Regions from separate parts of the Streptomyces sp. NBC_01003 genome, predicted to be linked through region 1. Evidence: riboswitches for the same ligand, from Rfam matches in the RefSeq annotation. Region 1 holds a riboswitch; the other holds the start of a gene.
The links. A riboswitch is a leader RNA that binds a small molecule or an ion and turns the genes downstream of it on or off. The one in region 1 is predicted to bind S-adenosylmethionine.

Region 1 (10,813 bases):
ACCAGCGCCGCGTGCAGCGCCTCGGCCGTGGCCGACACGTCGTACGGGTTCACCACGAGCGCGTCCTCGCCCAGTTCCTCGTACGCCCCCGCCTCCCGCGACAGGACCAGCGCGCACCCCTCGTCGGAGACGACCGGGACCTCCTTGGCGACGAGGTTCATGCCGTCCCTGATCGGGTTGACCAGCGCCACGTCGGCCAGCCGGTACGCGGCCAGGGAGCGCGCGAAGTCGTCCTTCACATGGAGTGCGACCGGGGTCCAATTCTCCGTACCGAAGCGGGAGTTGATCTCCTCGGCGACCCGGGACACCTCGTCGGTGTACTCCCGGTAGACCGCCAGGTCCTGCCGTGACGGGTAGGCGAAGGCGACGTGCACGACCCGCTCGCGCCACTCGGGGTGCTCATCGAGGAGGAGCTGGTACGCGCGCAGGCCGCGCACGATGTTCTTCGACAGCTCCGTGCGGTCCACGCGGACGATCACCTTGCGGTCCGGGTCGCCGATCTGTGCCCGCAGCGCGGCCAGCCGCTCCTCGACGTCGGGGCGCCGCGACCGCTCCCGCAGGAAGTCCGCGTCCGCGCCGAGGCCGTGCACCCCGATCTCCGTACCGGACGTGCCGCCCACCACGGCCTCGCAGCACGCCGTGAACGTGTCCGCCCAGCGCCGCGTCAGGAACCCCAGCCGGTCCGCGCCCAGCATCCCGCGCAGCAACTGCCCCGCGACGTCGTCCGGCAGCATCCTGAAGTAGTCGACCGGCGCCCACGGGGTGTGCGAGAAGTGCCCGATGCGCAGGTCGTCGCGCAGCTCGCGCAGCATGCCCGGCACGAGCGCCAGGTGGTAGTCCTGCACGAGGACCGCCGCGCCCGGCCCGGCCTCCGCGGCCAGCGCCTCGGCGAACGCCCGGTTGTAGGCCTCGTACGACGCCCACCGCGCACGGAACTCGGGCCCGAAGACCGGCTCGAGAGGTGTCTGGTACAGCATGTGGTGGACGAACCAGAGGACCGAGTTCGCGATGCCGTTGTACGCGTCGGCGTACACCTCGGGGTCGATGTCGAGCATCCGCACCCCCGGCTCTCCGACGCCGCGCCGTACCGCCTCGCGGTCACCCGCGCCGAGGGCCGCGCACACCCACACCGCGCTCGTGCCGTCCGAGTCCTGCCCGATCGCGGAGAGCCCGGAGACGAGCCCGCCCCCGCCGCGCCGCGCGTCGAGCGTCCCGTCGGCCCCGAGCTCGTACGAGACCGGACCGCGGTTGGACGCGACGAGGATCTGTGCACCCTGCGTGGAAGCCATACGGGCAAACGTAGCCCGGCCCGTAAACGCTCAAACGTACGGCCGGACTCCGTGGGAGCCCGGCCGTATACGATCCGCCGTTCGTCTGTCCTGATACCTACCCCCGCGCGTCAGCCACGCCGGCTGCGCGCCGCCGCCACCGCGAGGACGCCGAGCCCCCACAGGGCCGCCGCGAGACCGCCGTACAGGAGCGTGTGCGAGCCGCCGGTCGTGGCCAGCTCCGAGCCGTGCGCAGGCCGGTGCGTCCCGTGCGACTCCCCGGGCGGGCCCGGGCGGCCCTGCTGCCGCCTGGCCGTGATCACCGACGTGCACGGGTCGTTCCCGACGCGCCGGGCCTTCGGGCAGTTGGTGCGCGGAACGTTCGCCGTCACGGTGATCACGGTGGTCCCGCCCGTCGTGCAGGACGCCTTCACACGTTGCGTGATGACGACCTTGCCGTGGGTGGCGACGTCACCCTTCCAGACGTAGACGGACCCCCGCTTCGTGACGGTCCCGGCGGAGGCGGCCGGGGCCGAGCCCGCCGTCACGGGCCACTCGACGGTGGCGCCGGTGCGGTTCCTGGCGGAGAAGTCGGCGATCGTGATGGTGTTCCCGGTCTCCTCGCAGGGCGGCACGACGGGCCGCTCCGGCACGCTCGTGATGCGCAGGGCGGGCGGCGCCGGGGGCTGCGGCTTCTCGATCCGGGGGGCGGTCCCGCAGCTCGGGTCGGTGCTGCCGGCTTCGCAGTTGGAGAGCGGTGACTGCACCTCGAAGCCGCCCGGCAGCTTCCCGTCGCCACGGACCGGGTCGTGGACCTTCACCGAGTACGTGATGGTGGCGGTCTTCCCGGCCGGGATGTCGCCGGTGTAGCCGATCCTCGGCGCGGTGTACGCGACGTGGCCGAGGTCCGTGCGCACGTCGCCGTTGTACGTCGCGTCGTCGAGGTTGCCGGTCAGGTCGTCGCTGAACGTGGCGTTCGGGTAGTCGAGCGAGCTGATGTTCTTCGCCTTCACCGTGTAGGTGATGGTGTCGCCGGGGCCCGCCGCCTTCGGGCTCGCCGTCCTGGTGACCTCCAGGTCGGGGACCGGGACGGACAGGGCGAGCGCCGAGGGGACGTACGTGTCGCCCCTGGTGGTGAACATCAGCTCGGTGGAGGTGGCGCCCGGCGGGACGGTCCCGTCGGGGAGCTCGAACTCCTTCGCGTCGACGCTCAGGTTGTTGACCGTCTTCGGAGCGACGGCGCCGTCGTCCTCGCTGGTGAAGAAGTTGTTGATGTTGCCGGTGTGGGCTTCGGTGACGTTCTTGCCGTCGACCAGGAACCGGTCGCCCGGCGTGTTCCAGTCGCCGTCGTAGGTGGTGACGCCGGCCCGCACCTTGCCGTCACCCGCGCGGTGGAAGCCGTTCACGCGGATCGTGGTCGCGGGCGAGGCGGAGCGCTGGAGGACGTGCCCGCCGTAGACGTACACGTTGCGCCGGCCCGGGGCGTACGTGGAGTTCGGGGCGTCGTACTTGTAGACGACGGTCATCGACCAGCCGGCCGCGCAGCCCTTGCCGTTGGGCGCCCAGACGCCGCCGACCGCGACGGGGACGGGCGCGCCGGTGCCGGTGACGCCGGCGAACATGCTCGTGACGTCGGCCTCGCCCGTGTAGTAGTGCGGGCCGTAGGTGGCCGCCGGGTCCCGGACCAGGTCCTCGGTGGAGACCTTCGCCGCGGCTCTGCCGTTCACGGCGATCACGGGCATGGCGGCGAGCGGGGCGCTCGGCGAGGGCTCCACATCGGCGCCGGAGATGTCGCACCGCGCGAGCTGCGCGCCGCTCGGGCCCTTGTACGTGCCGTCGTTGCCGCCGAAGAACAGGCGGGCGTACGCCACTTTCGCGCCCGGCGGGATCGTCACCCGGCCGGTGCTCGAGCCGTAACCGGCCTTCGTACCGGCCGTGTTGACGCGACGCATCACGAACGTGTTGTTGTTGTCGCTGCCCCGGCCGTCGGTGGCGGCCGCGCAGCGCGCCGCCAGGTCGGCCGGCGCGGCCGGACAGCCCATGACGGTGTTGCCGATGGTCACGAAGTCGCCGTACAGCGCTTCGACGTAGCGCTTGGTGAACGGGGTGACCACGTCGGCCGAGGCGGGGGTCGCGACGCCGAGCGCCGTCAGCGCGCTGGCCGTGGCGACGAGCGCCCCGGCGGTGCGGGTCGCGGCTGCGCGCAGCCGTCGCCCACCCGAAACTTGTCTGAGCCACATAAAGGGCAATGTAGGCAAAACATACGATTGTCCCCGGCTACGCCACGCGGCGCTCCGCGTACTCGGTGATTTCGGTCATCGGGGGGCGTTCCTCGGTGTCCACGTCGTGCGTGCGCGGCTCGAATCCCTGTTCCCCGCGCTCGAACTGGGTGAGCACGGGACGTACGAGGTGACCGCGCGCGAGCCGCAGCTGTGCTGTGCGGTAGATGGCCGCGGCCATACGCCCGAGCGCCTGCCCGTCCTGGTGCCGGTGCTTGCGCACGCCGACGTCGACCTGCCCGAGCGCGTCCAGGCCCACCGTGTGCAGCGCGTCGACGAGAAGGCCCAGCTCGACCCCGTAACCGACCGGGAACGGCAGGCGCTCCAGGAGCGACCGGCGGGCCGCGTACTCGCCGCCGAGCGGCTGCACGAACCCCGCAAGGAGCGGCCAGTGCAGATTCAGGAGCGGGCGCGCCACCAGCTCCGTGACCCGGCCGCCCTGACCCGCGGCGGACCCGAGCGGACGGTCGTACATCGCCTTCACGAAGTCCACGCCGGGATCCGTGAGCAGCGGACCCACGATCCCCGAGACGAAGTCCGCGGAGAACTCCTTCAGGTCCGCGTCCACGAAACAGACGATGTCGCCGCTCGTGACGAGCAGCGAGCGCCACAGCACCTCGCCCTTGCCGGGCACGGCCGGGATCCTCGGCAGGATCGCGTCCCGGTGCACGACCCGCGCCCCGGCGGCCCGCGCGACCTCGGCCGTGCGGTCCGTCGAACCCGAGTCGATCACCACCAGCTCGTCGACCAGCGGCACCCGCTCCGTCATCAGGGCGCGCCGGATCTCGGCGACGATCTCGCCGACCGTCTCCTCCTCGTTCAGCGCGGGCAGCACCACGCTCACCGAGGTGCCCGAGGCGCGCTTCGCGGCGATCAGCTGAGGGAGCGGGCGGTCCGACACCGACCAGGAACGCCTGCTCAGCCAGCGCTCTACTTCTTCCAGCACGGTGCGCGGCTCCTCACTGTCTGAACTGTCTGATCACGAACTGTGATCCATCTCGCGGTTCGGACGACTATCTCAAGCGTCCAGGCCTTCGGTTACAGTCTTGAACAACGCCGGTGACCATCGCATGTCGGGGTCGCCGCCGCGCTTGAGTGATCAAGCGTCAGCTCAACAACCGAATAGCGCTCATCCAGAGGGACAGAGGGATACGGCCCGTTGAAGTCCCGGCAACCCTCCCGCCGACCTTGCCGAGGTCCAGGTGGGGAAGGTGCCAATTCCGTCTCGTGGCGAGATGCGCCGCGAGGAAGATGAGGAGAAAGGGCCTCGCCATCATGGCTGCGCAGACTGTCGCCACCACCACTTCCGTTGATCTCGGACCCGCCTCGGCGCTTTCCTGCCGCGAGTGCGGCACCAGCTTCCCGCTCGGACCGATCTTCGCCTGTGCCGAGTGTTTCGGGCCGCTCGAAGTCTCCTACGACCTGCCGACGGGCGACCCCGAGTCGCTGCGCAAGGAGATCGAGGCCGGACCCGCCAACATCTGGCGCTACGCCCCTCTCCTGCCCGTCCCGGCCGACGTCGCCGAGAAGCCGAACCTGAACCCCGGCTGGACCAAGCTCGTCAAGGCCGACAACCTCGCCCGTGAACTCGGCGTCGAGCAGGGCAAGTTGTTCGTCAAGGACGACTCCGGCAACCCCACGCACTCCTTCAAGGACCGCGTCGTCGCCCAGGCCATCGAGGCCGCCCGCGCCTTCGGCTTCACCACTCTGTCCTGCTCCTCCACCGGCAACCTCGCCGGCGCCGTCGGCGCCGCCGCGGCCCGCGCCGGCTTCCGCTCCTGCGTGTTCATCCCGCACGACCTGGAGCAGGGCAAGGTCGTCATGGCCGCGGTCTACGGCGGCGAACTCGTCGGCATCGAGGGCAACTACGACGACGTCAACCGCTTCTGCTCCGAGCTCATCGGCGACCCGCTCGGCGAGGGCTGGGGCTTCGTCAACGTCAACCTGCGCCCGTACTACGGCGAGGGCTCCAAGACCCTGGCGTACGAGATCTGCGAGCAGCTCGGCTGGCAGCTCCCGGACCAGCTGGTCATCCCGATCGCGTCCGGCTCCCAGTTCACGAAGATCGACAAGGGTCTCCAGGAGCTGATCAAGCTCGGCCTCGTCGAGGACAAGCCGTACAAGCTCTTCGGCGCCCAGGCCGAGGGCTGCTCGCCGGTCTCCGTCGCCTACAAGGGCGGTCACGACGTGGTGCGGCCCCAGAAGCCGAACACGATCGCCAAGTCGCTCGCCATCGGCAACCCGGCCGACGGCCCGTACGTCCTCGACATCGCCCGCCGCACCGGCGGCGCCGTGGAGGACGTCAACGACGAGCAGGTCGTCGAGGCGATCAAGCTCCTGGCGCAGACCGAGGGCATCTTCGCGGAGACCGCGGGCGGTGTGACGGTCGGCGTGACGAAGAAGCTGATCGAGGCCGGCCTGATCGACCCGGCGCTCACCACCGTCGTCCTCAACACCGGCGACGGCCTCAAGACCCTCGACGCGGTCGCCGAGACGTCCCAGGCGACCGCCACCATCCGCCCGAGCCTGGACGCGTTCCGCGACGCGGGCCTCGCCCACTGAAGACCCCGCGAAGACCCGCGACACCCGCGACACCCGCACGGAAAGGCTGCAGCCCGACATGAGCGTCAACGTCCGCATCCCCACCATCCTGCGCACCTACACCGGCGGCAAGGCCGAGGTCCCCGCCGAGGGCGCCACCCTCTCCGAGGTCATCGCCGACCTGGAGAAGAACCACACGGGCATCGCGGCCCGCGTCCTGGACGACCAGGGCAAGCTGCGCCGCTTCGTCAACGTGTACGTCAACGACGACGACGTGCGCTTCGAGCAGGGCCTCGAGACGGCGACGCCGGCAGGCGCGGGCGTCTCGATCATCCCGGCCGTCGCCGGAGGCTGACCGTCGAGCACAGTGCCGGCGGCTGATCGCCCGGCCTGACGAGGCCACACAGAGTTACCTGAATTGCCCCCTCCGCAAGAGAAGCGGAGGGGGCAATTCTGTAGGGTTGAGCGCGGTAGAGTTGGGAACCGCGCTTCGTGCTTGTGCCGAGCGCATATATGAAGTCGGCCCCGGTCCGACAAGAAGTAGCCAAAGTGCCCAGCCCTTATCGGGTGTTCGTGGCATTTGTCGGGCCCGAGTTGCCCCGGAATCCAATGGCTCCGCCGCTTTCTACCGCTCTGCCGTGCCCAGATTTCTCGTCCGATTGACCTGTTGCAGACGGCAGTTGGGCAGATACATTCAGCCGCGGTCGACGCGTTCCGGCGCACACCCCCAACCAATGGGGGGTGAGGTCTGACCCGGGTCCGCGAAGTGCGGGCCTGTGCAAGGGCCAGTAATAGGGGAGTTAGTCATGGCTCAGGGCACCGTCAAGTGGTTCAACGCGGAGAAGGGGTACGGCTTCATCGCGGTCGACGGTGGTGCGGATGTATTCGTCCACTACAGCGCCATCCAGATGGACGGATACCGCACCCTTGAAGAGGGTCAGCGAGTCGAATTCGAGATCTCGCAGGGCCAGAAGGGTCCGCAGGCGGACATGGTCAAGCTCGCCGTCTGATCTCGGCGCGATCGGCCACCGACACACTCACGCCGAGAGGCCCGTACCCCGCGAGGGGTACGGGCCTCTCGTGCGTGCGCGCACACCCCGCGCACGCCGCCCGCGGGGACCGCGCGTCTGCCGGAGGCGCTTGCACTCTCCTAGGTCGAGTGCTAATCATTGCGTTAGCACTCTGAAGGTGAGAGTGACAGAACTTGGATCGGGTCGGTGAGGCTCGCAGGCCGGGTGGGGCAAGGAACCACACGGCACGCAGGCCGTCCGTCGCGGGCACCAGCACGGTCCGTTTGCGTTTCCACCCCGTCCGGGAGGACCACTTCACATGGCCAAGATCATCGCGTTCGACGAGGAGGCACGGCGCGGCCTCGAGCGCGGCATGAACCAGCTCGCCGACGCCGTCAAGGTGACCCTGGGCCCCAAGGGTCGCAACGTCGTCCTCGAGAAGAAGTGGGGCGCCCCCACGATCACCAACGATGGTGTGTCCATCGCCAAGGAGATCGAGCTCGAGGACCCGTACGAGAAGATCGGCGCCGAGCTGGTCAAGGAGGTCGCGAAGAAGACGGACGACGTCGCCGGTGACGGCACGACGACCGCGACCGTCCTCGCTCAGGCGCTCGTCAAGGAAGGCCTGCGCAACGTCGCGGCCGGCGCCAACCCGATGGCCCTCAAGCGCGGCATCGAGAAGGCCGTCGAGGCCGTCTCCGCCGCCCTGCTCGAGCAGGCCAAGGATGTCGAGACCAAGGAGCAGATCGCTTCCACGGCCTCCATCTCCGCCGCCGACACCCAGATCGGCGAGCTCATCGCCGAGGCCATGGACAAGGTCGGCAAGGAAGGCGTCATCACCGTCGAGGAGTCCCAGACCTTCGGTCTGGAGCTCGAGCTCACCGAGGGTATGCGCTTCGACAAGGGCTACATCTCGGCGTACTTCGCCACCGACATGGAGCGTATGGAGGCGTCGCTCGACGACCCGTACATCCTGATCGTCAACTCCAAGATCGGCAACGTGAAGGACCTCCTTCCGCTGCTCGAGAAGGTCATGCAGTCCGGCAAGCCGCTGCTGATCATCGCGGAGGACGTCGAGGGCGAGGCCCTGTCGACCCTGGTCGTCAACAAGATCCGTGGCACCTTCAAGTCCGTCGCCGTCAAGGCCCCGGGCTTCGGTGACCGCCGCAAGGCCATGCTCGGCGACATCGCCATCCTCACCGGTGGCACCGTCATCTCCGAGGAGGTCGGCCTCAAGCTGGAGAACGCCGGTCTCGACCTGCTCGGCCGCGCCCGCAAGGTCGTCATCACCAAGGACGAGACGACGATCGTCGACGGCGCCGGTGACAGCGACCAGGTCCAGGGCCGCGTCAACCAGATCCGTGCCGAGATCGAGAACTCGGACAGCGACTACGACCGCGAGAAGCTGCAGGAGCGCCTGGCGAAGCTCGCCGGCGGTGTTGCGGTCATCAAGGCCGGTGCCGCGACCGAGGTCGAGCTCAAGGAGCGCAAGCACCGCATCGAGGACGCCGTTCGCAACGCGAAGGCGGCCGTCGAGGAGGGCATCGTCGCCGGTGGCGGCGTGGCCCTGCTCCAGGCCTCCGCGGTCTTCGAGAAGCTCGAGCTCGACGGTGACGAGGCGACCGGCGCCAACGCCGTGAAGCTCGCGCTGGAGGCCCCGCTCAAGCAGATCGCCGTCAACGGTGGTCTCGAGGGTGGCGTCGTCGTGGAGAAGGTCCGCAACCTTCCCATCGGCCACGGCCTGAACGCCGCGACCGGCGAGTACGTCGACATGATCGCCGAGGGCATCCTCGACCCGGCGAAGGTCACGCGCTCTGCCCTGCAGAACGCCGCGTCGATCGCCGCGCTGTTCCTCACCACCGAGGCCGTCATCGCCGACAAGCCGGAGAAGGCCGCCGCGGGCGGCGCTCCGGGCGGCATGCCGGGCGGTGACATGGACTTCTGAGCCTGACGGTTCAGCCTGTCCTTTCCGAGGGCGGCACTCCTCTTCACGAGGGGTGCCGCCCTCGGGCGTTCCCCGGTCGGTTTTCCTTGCCCGCCCGGTGATCACGGGTTAGGGTCCCCGGGCATATGTCAGGGGATCGGGGCGGGTGGGGGACATGACCGACAGCGACGACGTGCCCAAGAAGGGCATGAACGAGTGGGGACAGGCGATATCGGCCGTGGCGCTGGTGGCCGCGCTCGCCATCGGGTTCTGGGCGATCGCGAAGACGGACGCCGAGAGCAGCGCCGAGCCGAAGCCGGCGACCTGCTCGGGCGGGGAGGCCGAGAAGGGCGCGAAGGCCGGTGAGACGGCGGGGCAGGTCTCCGGCGCCCGACTGTGCGGAGTGCTCAACCGGCGGGACCTCGCCGAACTGCTCGGCACACCGACGGAGATCGCGAAGTCCGCGTCGGGCAGCGCGAGTTCGATCAAGACGGCCGGTGGACGCGAAATTGCCACGCCCTCGGCGCGGGTCGAGTTCGAGACGTACACCGTGACGCTGGAGGGCACCTACGACGGCCATCCGGTCGCCGACACCGCCGGTCTCTTCGGGGACACGCAGAAGCGGCGGACGTTCCTGGGCCACCGGGCGGTCCTCTACTCGGACCGCACCATCAGCATCAGGTTCCGCCTCGACGGCAGCGATTCGAGCAGCGCTCCCGGGGTCCCGGCCCGTGTCCTGTCCGTGGCGCAGCACGCGAAGGACAAGGGTGGCTCCTTCGAGCTGTCGCTGTGGCGCTCGGACGGTGCGGTGCCGGACGACACGGTGCTGTTCCAGGTCGCCGAGAAGGTGCTGCCGAGGATCCCGGGGTGGGCGGCCGCCGAGTGACGGCCCGCGCACGGTGAGCTTCGTTCGGTCGGTGCAGGTCGGCGTGTGCGTGCCAGGCCCCGCGACCGTGACACGATCCGCCTGACAGGCCCTAGAAGCGCGGGACCGGCGATTCCTCGTAGCTGGTCCAGGCTTCGCGGCCGGCCTGGGCCGCGCTCTGGGCGGCGGTCTGCGCCTGGTGGAAGGTGCGGGACGCCAGCTTGGTGGGCGGCACCTCCCAGGTGCCGGTCCAGTTGCGGCCCGCGCGGACCAGTTCGAACACGAGCAAGCCGACACCGGCCGCGCCGATCAGCATCCCGGCGCCGGTCAGCGCGGCGCCGATGGTCAGCCGCCCCTGATCGGGACGGAACTCGGTCCAGGAGATCTTCGAGAACGTGCTCTCAGCCATAAATTCAGGATGCGGGAGTGTGCGCGCGGGCGCATGTGGAGCGCCGGGCGCCGTCAGGGCGCCTCAGTGGTCTCTCCAGGGCAGCTCCCGTCGTCGACGGTGAAGTCCACGGCGTCGTACCCCATCGCCTTGGGCCGCTGCACCGCATGTACGTGCAGGCAGAAGGCGATGTCGGTGCCGCGGGCCTTGACCGAGAAGTCGGCGTCCTCGGTGCCGCCGTACCAGATCGTGGATTCGGGCGGGTCGGAGGCGAGGGCGACGGTGAGGGCGTCTTCCGGGCCGTGCCCGTGCTGCGCGATGTCCTGCGTCAGGATGTCCTCGTAGAGCCCGGTGTCGGTCCCCGGCCCGGTCCTGTCCTCCGACAACTGCGCCGTCGCGCCCGTCACCGCGGTCCGCAGGTCGTCACCCTCCCAGCCGCCCCGGAAGAGGTCCGGGTGGTACAGCGCGTAGAGCCCACCCGCCGCGAACAGCAGCGAGCCGACGATGAGAACGCGGCCGACGGGGTTGTGCGGGTTGT
Region 2 (10,813 bases), 1.5 Mb from region 1:
TTGTGCATCGTCGCCGACAGTACCTAACGCGCCGGTGGGTCGTGCTTCATGGCCCCTGCACAGTTCTGCCGGGCATCATGGCCCGAATGATGCCGAGAATCCCGGTCCGTGCGGTGCTGGTGTGGGCCGCGACCCGGGCGCTGCTCCTCCTGTGCGTCCTGAAGGTGATCACGGTCCCGGGGCCGGACGTGACGACCGACGTCTCCGTCATCTACCGCAACTGGTACGGGGTCCTGCGCACGGGCACGTTCCCGCTGGACGACGTCACCTGGCAGTACCCGCCCGCCGCCGCGGGCGCGATCCTCTCCCCCGACCTCCTGCCGTTCCTGTCCTACGCCACCGCGTTCTTCGTGCTCGCCCTCGTCGCCGATGCGATCACCTTCGGACTCCTCGTGTACGCGGGCGGGCGGCCCGACAGGTCGTGGCGCGGAGCGTGGGTGTGGGTGGCGGGCGTGCCGCTGCTCGGTCCGACCGCGTATGCCCGCTACGACGTCATGGTCACTGCGGTCGCGGTGGCGGCGCTGCTGGCCGGGGCCCGGCATCCGCGCATCATGGGGGTGCTCACGGGGCTCGGCGCGCTGCTGAAGGTGTGGCCCGTGCTCCTGCTGCTCGGGACCCGCCGCGGGCGCCTCACGCGGGTCTCCTGGGGCAGCGCGGCTCTCACGGCCGGCGCCCTGGTCGTCGCCTTCGCGGCGGCGATGCCGGGCGCGCTCGACTTCGTCACCTCCCAGCGCGACCGCGGCACGGAGGTCGAGTCGCTCGGCGCGCTGGTGTTCCATGTGGCGCGGCAGTTCGGCTGGCCGGGTTACGTCGGGCTGAACTACGGCTCGATGGAGTTCCTCGGCCCCTACGTGGACGTCGTGAGCGTGGTCGCGCAAGGGCTGACGCTGCTCGCGTTCGGCTGGCTCCTGATGTGGCGGCTGCGGGCGCGGGCCTGGGCGCCAGGCACGCTCGCGGACGCGGCGTTCGTCGCGGTGCTGCTGTTCACGACGACGAGCCGGGTGATCAGCCCTCAGTACATGCTGTGGCTGACCGGCCTGGCCGCGGTGTCGACGCTGTTCTCCGCGAGCCGGATGACGCCGCCCGCCTGCCTGGTCCTGGCGGCGTCCCTCGTGACGTTCCTGGAGTTCCCGCTCGGGTTCGCCCACGTCGTGGGAGGCGACGAACTCGGCCTCGCCCTGATCCTCGTACGCAACGGCCTGCTGGTCACCGCGTCGCTGACCGCCGCACGGCGCCTGTGGCGCCAGACGGTCACGGAGCCGCACCTGGGCGAACAGCCGCCGTCGCCACAGCCGACCCGCGACGAGACCCTGCTGGCGTCGTAGATCCTCTCGTCGGTCAGCCCAGCTGTGCGCTCAGATAGTCCCGCCACTCCGCCGTGAACTTCTCCTCCGTCGTCCCGAGCACGCTCGCCATCGCCTCCTCGACCGCCCCGGTCCGCCGCTCGTGCTTCCCCACCGCGCGATAGAAGTCGTTCAGCTTCGCCTCGCCCCAGCGGTCGGCGATCATCCGGCAGGCCAGCCACCCGCCCTCGTACGCCTGCGCGAGGCGCCCCGCGTCGCCGGTGAACCCGAAGTCGGGGTCGGTGGGGAGCGCGGCCGGCAGCCGGCCGAGCCGCACCGCGCGCTCCAGTTCCGGCGCGGCCTGCCCCGCGGAGCGCCCGGTGCCGCGGTAGCCGACCCAGTCCGCGTACCCCTCGGACAGCCACAGCGGAGTGGCCCCCGACGTCGCCGCGCGGCTGGCGACATGGGTCGTCTCGTGCGTGAGGACGACCTGCTTGCCGAAGGAGCCGAGCACGCCGTAAGCGTCGGGGTTCACGATGATCCGGTCGGCCGGCGTCCGCCCCGGCGCGCCCGCCTCGCCGGTGGTCACCGCGGCGATCCCCCGGTACCCGGCGGCGGGGGTCCCGAGCAGCGCGCCCATGCCGTCCAGGGACTTCGGGACGAGGACGACGACCCGCTGGGCCCAGCCGGTCCCCCAGGCGTCGCTCACGGCGGGCACGGCCTCGTCGGCGAGGTCCGCGTAGTCGCGCAGCGCGCCGTGGGACCTGCCGACGCCGAGGACGAGACTGTGCGCGCCCTTCTCGACGACGACCCTGCCCTGCTCCCAGAGCTGCTCGCCGGCCTTCGGGGCGGGCCGGTCGGAGGTCACGTACCAGCGTCCCTCGCGCAGTTCGAGCTTGAGGGAGCGCGCGGAGACGACGGGGGCGCTGTCGTAGCCCTCGATCCGGTAGCGCAGTTCCGCGCCCGCGGTGGCGTGGCCGCCCGAGCGGTTCAGGCGGGTGAGCCGGTACGTCCAGGAGGACAGCGGGACGTCGGCGAGGTTCGTCAGAACCGCGGCGTCCGCGCTGCCGGTGGCCCGGTACGCGGCCGGATCCTGGACGAGGACGGCATCGGCCCTGCGGTCGAGCGTGTGCTGCACATCGCCCCGGACCGTGTCCTGCGCCGCGCCCCCGCCACAGCCGACGAGCCCGGCGAGCAGGGCGGCCACGGACAGCAGGGCGACGCACGCCCCCGCTCCACCCGCACCACGCTCACGACCAGACATCCTCCCGATCGTACGGCGCCTCCCGCGCCGGGCCCCACCGGCCGCGACCGCTCAGACCCGTGTCACGGACGACACGGGCATCATGCCCACCGGGTCGTAACGCACGGGCGCGCCGGGATAGGGGGCGTGGATGACCTGGCCGTTGCCCACATACATCCCGATGTGGCTGGCGTCCGAGCGGTAGGCGACGAGGTCGCCGGGCCGCGCCTGGGAGAGGGGGACCTGCCGTCCCGCGTACCGCTGGGCCTGCGAGGTGCGCGGCAGGCCGACACCCGCGCGCGCGTACGACCACTGCATCAGGCCCGAACAGTCGAACCCGGAGGGCCCGTTGGCGCCCCACACGTACGGCTTGCCGACCGCGGACATCGCGGCGGCGACCGCCGCGGCGGCCCGGCCGGACGACGGGAGGCCCGCGCCCGACAGGTCGGGGACGCCGTCGCGTTCGCCACCGCGCGAGGCGCGCTCGTAGGCCTCACGCTGCGAGGCGGGCAGGGAGTCGAGCAGGCGGCGGGCCTTGGCGAGCTTGCCCTGGACGGTCCGCTTGTGCCGCGCGACGGCCTTGCGGGAGCGCTCCAGGTCGACGAGCTTGCGGGTGGCCTCGGCGCGTTCCTGGGACAGGTCGCGCTGCGCCCGCTGCAGCTCGGTGAGTTCGCCGGCCTGGCGGGCGGTGACGCGGTTGAGGACGGACGCCTTGTCGAGATAGCCGTCGGGGTCCGACGACAGGAGCAGGGCGAGGGCGGGGTCGATGCCGCCCGAGCGGTACTGGGCGCTGGCCATCGAACCGAGGCCGGAGCGCATGGTGTTGATGCGCTCCTGCCCGCGGGCGACGCTGTCCTGAAGGTCCCCCAGTTCGTCGCGGAGCTTGTCGGCGCGCTCGTCGGCCTTGTTGAACGCCTCGGTGGCCTTCTCGGCCTGCTCGAGGAGGCGGTCGACCTCGGCCCGGGTGCCGGACGGGCGGTCCTGTGGCGCGGCGCCCGCGGGGGCGGCGGTGAGCCCGGCGGCGGCGGTGGCCGCCACGGCCGACAGGACGTACACAGTGGAGCCGCGCGCGCTCCGGTCGAGGCCGGACTGTGCGGGACGGCGATGGGACCCCACGGGTTGCGGCTCTCCTTTCCCGTCCCCCCGCCCCCACCGCCCCAGGGGCGGCAGGGCTCCGGAATGCGGGGCGACATTGACGTCCGCCCGGCACAGGCCCGGCTCCGGCCTGCGGGCCCACGACGCGGGCCCGCTTCCGGCGGGTTCCTGCTTCAAAGGCCCCTGCCGAAACCCTGGGTTCCGGTCTTCCGAGAGCCTCCACAGGCGTCACTTCCCGCCCGTCCGGCGGTAGGTACGCCAGCTCTCGCTGACGGACAGCGCGGAAGCTATCACGCAGCGCAGTGGACGGATTGCGGGGAATATGACTACGCCCCGGCATCGATGCAGGTCGATGCCGGGGCGCAAAGTCAGGGGGAGCTCAGGATGTTCGCCCGAACGGGCGCGTCATCGCGCGCCGCTGTCAGCCTCAGATGCGGACGCCGAACTGGAACGAACCGACGGTGCTCATCGACTCGTAACGGACGACGGCGCCGGGGTGCGGGGCGTGCAGCACCTGGCCGTTGCCGGCGTACAGGCCCACGTGCGCGAGGTTGTTGAAGAACACCAGGTCGCCGGGCTTGAGCTGGCTCATGCCGATCTTCGGGCCGTCGTTCTGCTGCGTGTAAGTGGTCCGGGTTATGCCCACACCGGCCTGTCCGTACGACCACTGGGTGAGCCCGGAGCAGTCGTAGGAGTTGGGGCCCGTGCCGCCGGAGACATACGGCTTGCCGAGCTGGGTCGCGGCGGCGCTCAGGGCGGCGGCGCCGCGCTTGGAGGCCGGGACCTCGTTGCCGAGGTCGACGCGGGCGCCGGCGGAGCGGCTCGCGCGGGCGTCGTCGGCGGCCATCTTCTGCCGCTCGGCGGCGGTGAGGGTGTTGAGGAGCTTCTGCGCGGCGCTGAGCTTGCTCTGGACCTGCTGCTTCTTCTTGCCGAGTTCCGTGCGGGTGTCGGCGAGGTCCTTGAGCTTGTCGGCGGCTTCCTGGCGCTCCTGCGCCAGCGAACGCTGCTTCTCCTGGATCTTCTTCAGGCCCTCGACCTGCTGACCGCTGAGCTGGTCGAGCGTGGAGGCCTTGTCCAGGAAGTCGTCCGGGTCGGCGGAGAGGAAGAGCTGGACGGAGGGGTCGATGCCGCCGGAGCGGTACTGGGCGCTGGCCATCGAACCGAGGCCGGAGCGCAGCTCGTTGAGGTCCTCCTGGCCGCGGGCGACCTTGTCCTGGAGGTCGCCGATCTCCTTCTCGAGCTTCTTCTGCTTCTCCTTGGCCCCGTTGTACTTGTCGGTGGCCTTCTCCGCCTCTTCGTAGAGCTTGTCGACCTTGGCCTTGACCTCGCTCTTGCTCGGCTTCGGCGCGGCCTGCGCGGCCTGCGACGTGAGGGCCACGGCTGCGGCGGCGGTTGCGGTGAGCACGGTCACACGGGTGCGGCTCGGCTGCTTGGGTCGACGGTGGGACGCCACGAAGGCGAGCTCCTTCTTCCTCCAGCCGCCTACCGACACGCCGGTGGGCGGTGACCCTCTGCCGTCACTCCCGATGAGCGATCACCCGAGCGGAGGTTCGAGGCCAGACCTTAGTGACCTTCTTGTGATCAGTTCAAATCCTGACGAGAAAAAAGTCAGTCACCGAGCGCATTCTTTGCACTCAACTCACGTGCGGTAATGCTCGTTTGACACTACGTTGCGTAAACGATCCGCCAATTCGGGCATCAGGCCCAGAAGTTACGTATGAGACCTACGTTGCCTATGTGGCGAAGGGCCGGAACTGCGCGGCGGTCGGTCAGCCGCGCGAGAGACGCTTCAGAAGCATCACTGAGGCGACGGGACGCGCACCCGACTTGGCGACCCCGTCGGCCACCTCGCGGTCCGTGGAGACGACCACGACGGGCCGTCCGGAGGGCTCGGCGCGCACCAGCTGGCGGATCAGCTCGTCGGCGGTGACACCCGCCTTCGAGAAGAGCACGCGCACCCCGCGCGGCGGCGCGAGCAGTACGGGCGCGGCGAGTTCGGCTCCGTCGAAGACACAGGTGACCTCGGCGCCGGTCTGCGCGGCGAGCTGGGAGAGCGAGCCGAGCAGCCTCAGCCGCTGCTTCTCCAGCGGCATCGTCGGATAGCCGGTCTTGGTGACGTTGTAGCCGTCGACCACGAGATGGGCCTGAGGCAGGGCGAGCAGCTGGTCCAGGATGGCGGGGTCGTGCTCGGACAGGGCGCGGGCCGCGATGTCCTTGGGCGACATCCGCCCGGGCTCGACGGCGTCCACGGTCTCGGCGGGGCGCACGGACACGGGCGGCAGCGCCAGCTCGCGGCGCAGCCCCTGCGCGGACTCCAGGACGGTGTCGAGCAGCAGCCGTACGCGCATGTCCTCGACGCTGCGGCCCTCGCGCGCCGCCTTGCGGGAGGCCTCGAGCGCCGCCTCCGTCTCGCCGAGCCGCGCCTTGAGCCGCCGCGTCTCGCTGTCGGCGGCGGACAGCTGTGCCTGCATCTCGGCCCGTAGGGCCTCGGTCTCGCCGTGGATCTTGCGCACGGCCGCCTCGCCGCGCTTGACGTCACTGAGCGCGCTGCGCAGCTTGCGGTGGAGGGACTCGGCCTCCTTCTTCGCCGACTCCAGCTCCGTGCGCAGCCGTTCGGTCTCGGACCTGGTCTGGTCGCGGGCGGCTCCGACCTCCGCGCGCAGCCGCTCCAGCTCGGCCCGCGCCTCCTCGTCGGCGCGCTCGGCGTCGGCCCGCACGGCCTCCTCGCCGGCGGCCGCGACGAGCTTCACCCAGCCGGTGGGCCGCAGCACATAGGCCGCGGCGGCCACGTCGAGGGGGTCGGCGGCGGGCGGCGGCGCCCCGGAGTCCAGGGCGCCGGAGAGCTCCGGCTGGGCGTCTCTGAGACGTTCGCCGATGCGCTGGCGGAAGAGAGTGTCGCCCTCAACCGCGGCGGCCATCGCATTGCCGGCGAACTTGGCACGCCGGGTCGGGGTGAAGCGCGCATACTGCCGCAACTGGGGCGGCAGTTCGGCGACTGTCAGCCCGCCGAAGCCGTCCGAGACGATCTGCACGACCCGGCGCCGAACACCTTCGGGCAACGGCCGGTCGAGCACCTCAGCGGCGCCGTCCCCGGCCTCCCCGCCTGCGCTCTCCACCATCCGTCACCCCAATGTCCGTATTTTCTGGGGGTTCGGCTCCCTCTCAGGAGCCGGCACCCGGCCTGTCCACGAGTTCGACCTGATCCACGGCGTTGCACCAGCGGCAGCGGACCGACTCGATGGTCTCACTGACCACCTCGCGTTCCTCCACCTTCGGGTCACCAGCGAGGTCGAGGTGCACGTATTCGACGACCTTCGACGAACGGGTCACGTCGAAACGCGTGAGGTTGCCGCAGAGAGTGCAGCGCCAACGGGTCTCGGCGGTCGGCAGGGGAACCGTCATCGGGGCTGTCGCCTTCTTTCGGGGTCGTACGTTTTCCGTGGTGCGTGGTGCCCGTAACCCTACGGCCTGGCGGGTACCCCCCGCGCGGGCGTCCACAGTGGGGAATCCCGGCAGGCCGTCTGGGCAGGTGTGCACCGTTACGTCATGATCTGTTGCATGATCGACAATCGGGGTGTGACGGCGGGCAGGACGGTCAGGTCGGCTGTCAGGAACCACCCGGCACCGGTGACGTACGGGCTGATCGCTCTGTGCTGCGTGGCGTTCGCACTGTCCCCGGCGTCCGGGCTCAACCCCGTCTACGGCACGGGCGACCGGCTGCTCGCGGCGCAGAGCGAGTACTTCGAGCGCTGGGGCGTGATCCCCGTCCAGCTGCTCACCGGCTCCCCACGCGCCGCGCTCACCACCGTCACGGCCCTCTTCGTCCACGGCAGCTGGCTGCACCTGCTGGGCAACATGCTCTTCCTGTACGTCTTCGGCGCGATGGTCGAAGAAGGAATGGGCCACCTCCAGTTCGCGCTCTTCTACGTGCTCTCCGGCTGCGCGGCACTGCTCGGCTACGCCATTGCGTACGCGAGCTCGGAGCAGACCCTGGTGGGCGCCTCGGGGGCGATCTCCGCGGTGCTCGGGGCGCTCCTGTATCTCTTCCCCAGGGCGCGCGTGACGAGCCTGTTCCCGTTCCTGTTCTTCCTGCCACTGCGGTTTCCCGCGTGGGTGGTGCTGCCGTTCTGGGTGGCGCTCCAGTGGGCGGCGGCCCGGCAGAGCGGCCAGGGGCCGGGAGTGGCCTACCTGGCGCACCTGGTCGGGTTCTCCGTCGGGTTCCTCTACGCGTGGGTGCGCTACAGAGGAAGAAAGCGGGGTGCGCAGAGCGGTTCTGTGCAAGGGCGGGGGCGGGAGACGGGAGGGCTAGAGTGAAAGCAGCCCCAGCCACGGCCACCGAGGGAGACAGCCAGCCGTGATCACCGCGATCGTGCTCATCAAGACCAGCGTGGACCGGATCCCCGAGATCGCCGAGTCGATCGCCGCCCTCGACAGCGTCAGCGAGGTCTTCTCCGTGACCGGTACGTACGACCTGATCGCCATGGTGCGCGTCGCGCGCCACGACGACCTGGCGGACGTCATCCCCGGGAAGATCAGCAAGATCCCGGGCGTGGAGGCGACGGACACGCACGTCGCGTTCCGCACGTACTCGCAGCACGACCTGGAGGCGGCGTTCGCGATCGGGCTCGACTCCTGATCCGGCCCGCTTGACGACCGAAGGCCGCCCCGAGGGGCGGCCTTCGTCATGTCCGGTGAGGTCGGCGGATCACACCGCCGGGACGCAACGCCCGTCCTCCGTGCGGTAGTTCCAGCGAGCGCCGTCGCGGACCAGCTCGGTGACGGCGCGGACGAAGCGCTCGACGTGCTCGTCCGGGGTGCCTGCGCCGAAGCTGACGCGGATCGCGTTGAGGGACTTCTCGCCGGGCGCGGCCTCGGGCGCCCCGCACTCCCCCTGCGACTGCGGGTCGCTGCCCAGCAGGGTGCGCACGAGGGGGTGGGCGCAGAAGAGGCCGTCGCGCACGCCGATGCCGTACTCGGCGGAGAGCGCGGCCGCGAAGTGCGAGCTGTTCCAGCCTTCGACGACGAACGAGATGACGCCGACGCGCGGGGCGTCGTCGCCGAACAGCGAGAGCACCTTCACCTCGGGCACGGCGGCGAGACCGTCGCGGACCTTGCCGATCAGGTACTGCTCGCGGGCGACGAGCGAGTCGAAGCCCGCCTCGGTGAGCGCCTTGCAGGCGGAGGCGATGGAGTAGACGCCGATGACGTTCGGCGAACCGGCCTCGTGGCGGGCGGCGCTGTCGTGCCACTCGACGTCCACACCGCCGTCGGCGCGCCGCGCGACCTTGCGGGAGGCGCCGCCGCCGGCGAGGTAGGGCTCGGAGCCCTGGAGCCAGTCGGCGCGGCCCGCGAGGACGCCGGAGCCGAAGGGCGCGTACAGCTTGTGCCCGGAGAAGGCGACCCAGTCGACATCGAGGTCCTGGATGTCGACGGGGTGGTGCGGGGCGAGCTGCGCGGCGTCGAGGACGATGCGGGCGCCGTGCGCGTGGGCCGCGGCGGCGAGCTCACGGACGGGCCACAGCTCGCCGGTGACGTTCGAGGCACCCGTGACGCACACCAGGGCGGGGCCGTAGGGGTCACGGTCGGCGAGGGCCCGCTCCAGGGTCTGGACGGCCTCGCCGGGCGTGCGCGGCGCGTTCAGGTACGTCACCCGGGCGTCGCGCCACGGCAGGAGCGAGGCGTGGTGCTCGGTCTCGAAGACGAAGACCTCGCAGTCGGCGGGGAGCACGGCGGCGAGCAGGTTGAGCGAGTCGGTGGTCGACCGGGTGAAGATCACCTGGTCGTCCGCGCGGCAGCCAAGGAACTCGGCGACGGTCGCGCGGGAGTTCTCGAAGAGGTCGGTCGACAGCTGCGACAGGTACCCGGCGCCGCGGTGCACGCTGCCGTAGTACGGCGCGTAGGCCGCCACGTCGTCCCAGACCCGCTGGAGCGCCGGGGCGCTGGCCGCGTAGTCGAGGGCCGCGTAGCTGACCTCGCCCCCGGTGACGAGCGGAACGGTGACATCCCGGCCCAGAACCGGCAGAGCGCCGGGAATTTCACGACAAAGCGACTGGTCGGCGGCAGCAGTGGGGACAGACATGGCGAACTCCCGTGAGAGACAAGCGAATTGACCATGCCGGAGCCAATGGCTCGACAGCACGGCTGAAAAGTGGAGAAGGGGGTGCGGAGGTGGGGCGGAGATGCCCTATCGCATTCGCTTGCTCACGAGACTGCTCCCTTGAGGACCAGGACCCCAGGGTGTGCAGGGGTCCGCGCTTGCAGAGCACCTTGCTGTGCACTGCCTGGTCTTCACCCGGGGCACCCCGCCACGGACGGAGGGTTGCCGGACAGCGAGCCGGGGCCTAATCGCTGTCACTCATGACCTGCCGAGAAGTATGCCAGCTGATCGCTTCATCGCAACAGCGTGTCCGCATCCCGGACTGAGCGTGGTGGGGAGGTGCCGGCCGGCACCTCCCCACCACTTCTGTCCTGCACGTTTACGCGTTGCTGGCCGCCACCCAGCGCTCCAGCGTCCGCTTCGCCGAGCCCGAGTCGATCGACTCCGCGGCGCGGGCCATGCCGGCCCGGATCTGGTCGGTCAGGGGGCCCTCGCCGGGCGTGAGAGCCACGAGCGCCGCCGCCGAGTTGAGCAGGACCGCGTCCCGTACCGGGCCCCTCTCACCGTCCAGCAGGCGGCGGGCCACCTCCGCGTTGTACGACGCGTCGGCGCCCCGCAGCGCGGACACCGGCACCAGGTCGATGCCGACGTCCCGCGGGTCGAAGGCCTCCTCGCGCACAGTGCCGTCCCGGACCACCCAGATCCGCGAGGTCGCCGTCGTCGTCAGCTCGTCCAGGCCGTCGTCGCCGCGGAAGACGAGGGACGAGTGGCCGCGCTCGGCGAAGACACCGGCCACGATGGGCGCCATCCGCGCGTCGGCGACACCGACGGCCTGGGCCCGCACCTTGGCAGGGTTGGTCAGCGGACCGAGGAAGTTGAACGTCGTGCGGATGCCCAGCTGGCCGCGGGCCGCCGCCACGTGCCGCAGCGCCGGGTGGAACTTCACGGCGAAACAGAACGTGATCCCGGCCTCCTCCGCGACCTCGGCCACGCGCTTCGGCGTCAGCTCCAGATTCACGCCGAGCTTCTCCAGGACGTCCGAGGCGCCGGACGCCGACGAGGCGGCGCGGTTGCCGTGCTTGACGACCTTGGCGC

Region 2: linked by a shared signal. The riboswitch ahead of OG698_RS32570 (aminotransferase class V-fold PLP-dependent enzyme) and the one ahead of thrC (threonine synthase) in region 1 are both predicted to bind S-adenosylmethionine.

What each region holds. Positions count from the first base shown of each region.
Region 1 covers NZ_CP108707.1:5,641,284-5,652,096, forward strand. The annotation lists gene OG698_RS25920 (trehalose-6-phosphate synthase) at 1-1,289, opposite strand, end outside; gene OG698_RS25925 (hypothetical protein) at 1,400-3,508, opposite strand; gene OG698_RS25930 (glucosyl-3-phosphoglycerate synthase) at 3,546-4,493, opposite strand; SAM riboswitch class I at 4,674-4,805, shown strand; gene thrC (threonine synthase) at 4,799-6,109, shown strand; gene OG698_RS25940 (MoaD/ThiS family protein) at 6,168-6,443, shown strand; gene OG698_RS25945 (cold-shock protein) at 6,895-7,098, shown strand; gene groL (chaperonin GroEL) at 7,418-9,043, shown strand; gene OG698_RS25955 (DUF6215 domain-containing protein) at 9,198-9,908, shown strand; gene OG698_RS25960 (hypothetical protein) at 10,000-10,296, opposite strand; gene OG698_RS25965 (hypothetical protein) at 10,350-10,813, opposite strand, start outside.
Region 2 covers NZ_CP108707.1:7,155,998-7,166,810, reverse strand. The annotation lists gene OG698_RS32615 (glycosyltransferase family 4 protein) at 1-8, opposite strand, end outside; gene OG698_RS32610 (glycosyltransferase 87 family protein) at 87-1,325, shown strand; gene OG698_RS32605 (hypothetical protein) at 1,339-2,547, opposite strand; gene OG698_RS32600 (NlpC/P60 family protein) at 2,599-3,642, opposite strand; gene OG698_RS32595 (NlpC/P60 family protein) at 4,049-5,074, opposite strand; gene OG698_RS32590 (NYN domain-containing protein) at 5,391-6,740, opposite strand; gene OG698_RS32585 (hypothetical protein) at 6,784-7,023, opposite strand; gene OG698_RS32580 (rhomboid family intramembrane serine protease) at 7,180-7,935, shown strand; gene OG698_RS32575 (Lrp/AsnC family transcriptional regulator) at 7,976-8,257, shown strand; gene OG698_RS32570 (aminotransferase class V-fold PLP-dependent enzyme) at 8,327-9,700, opposite strand; SAM riboswitch class IV at 9,868-9,984, opposite strand; gene trpD (anthranilate phosphoribosyltransferase) at 10,098-10,813, opposite strand, start outside.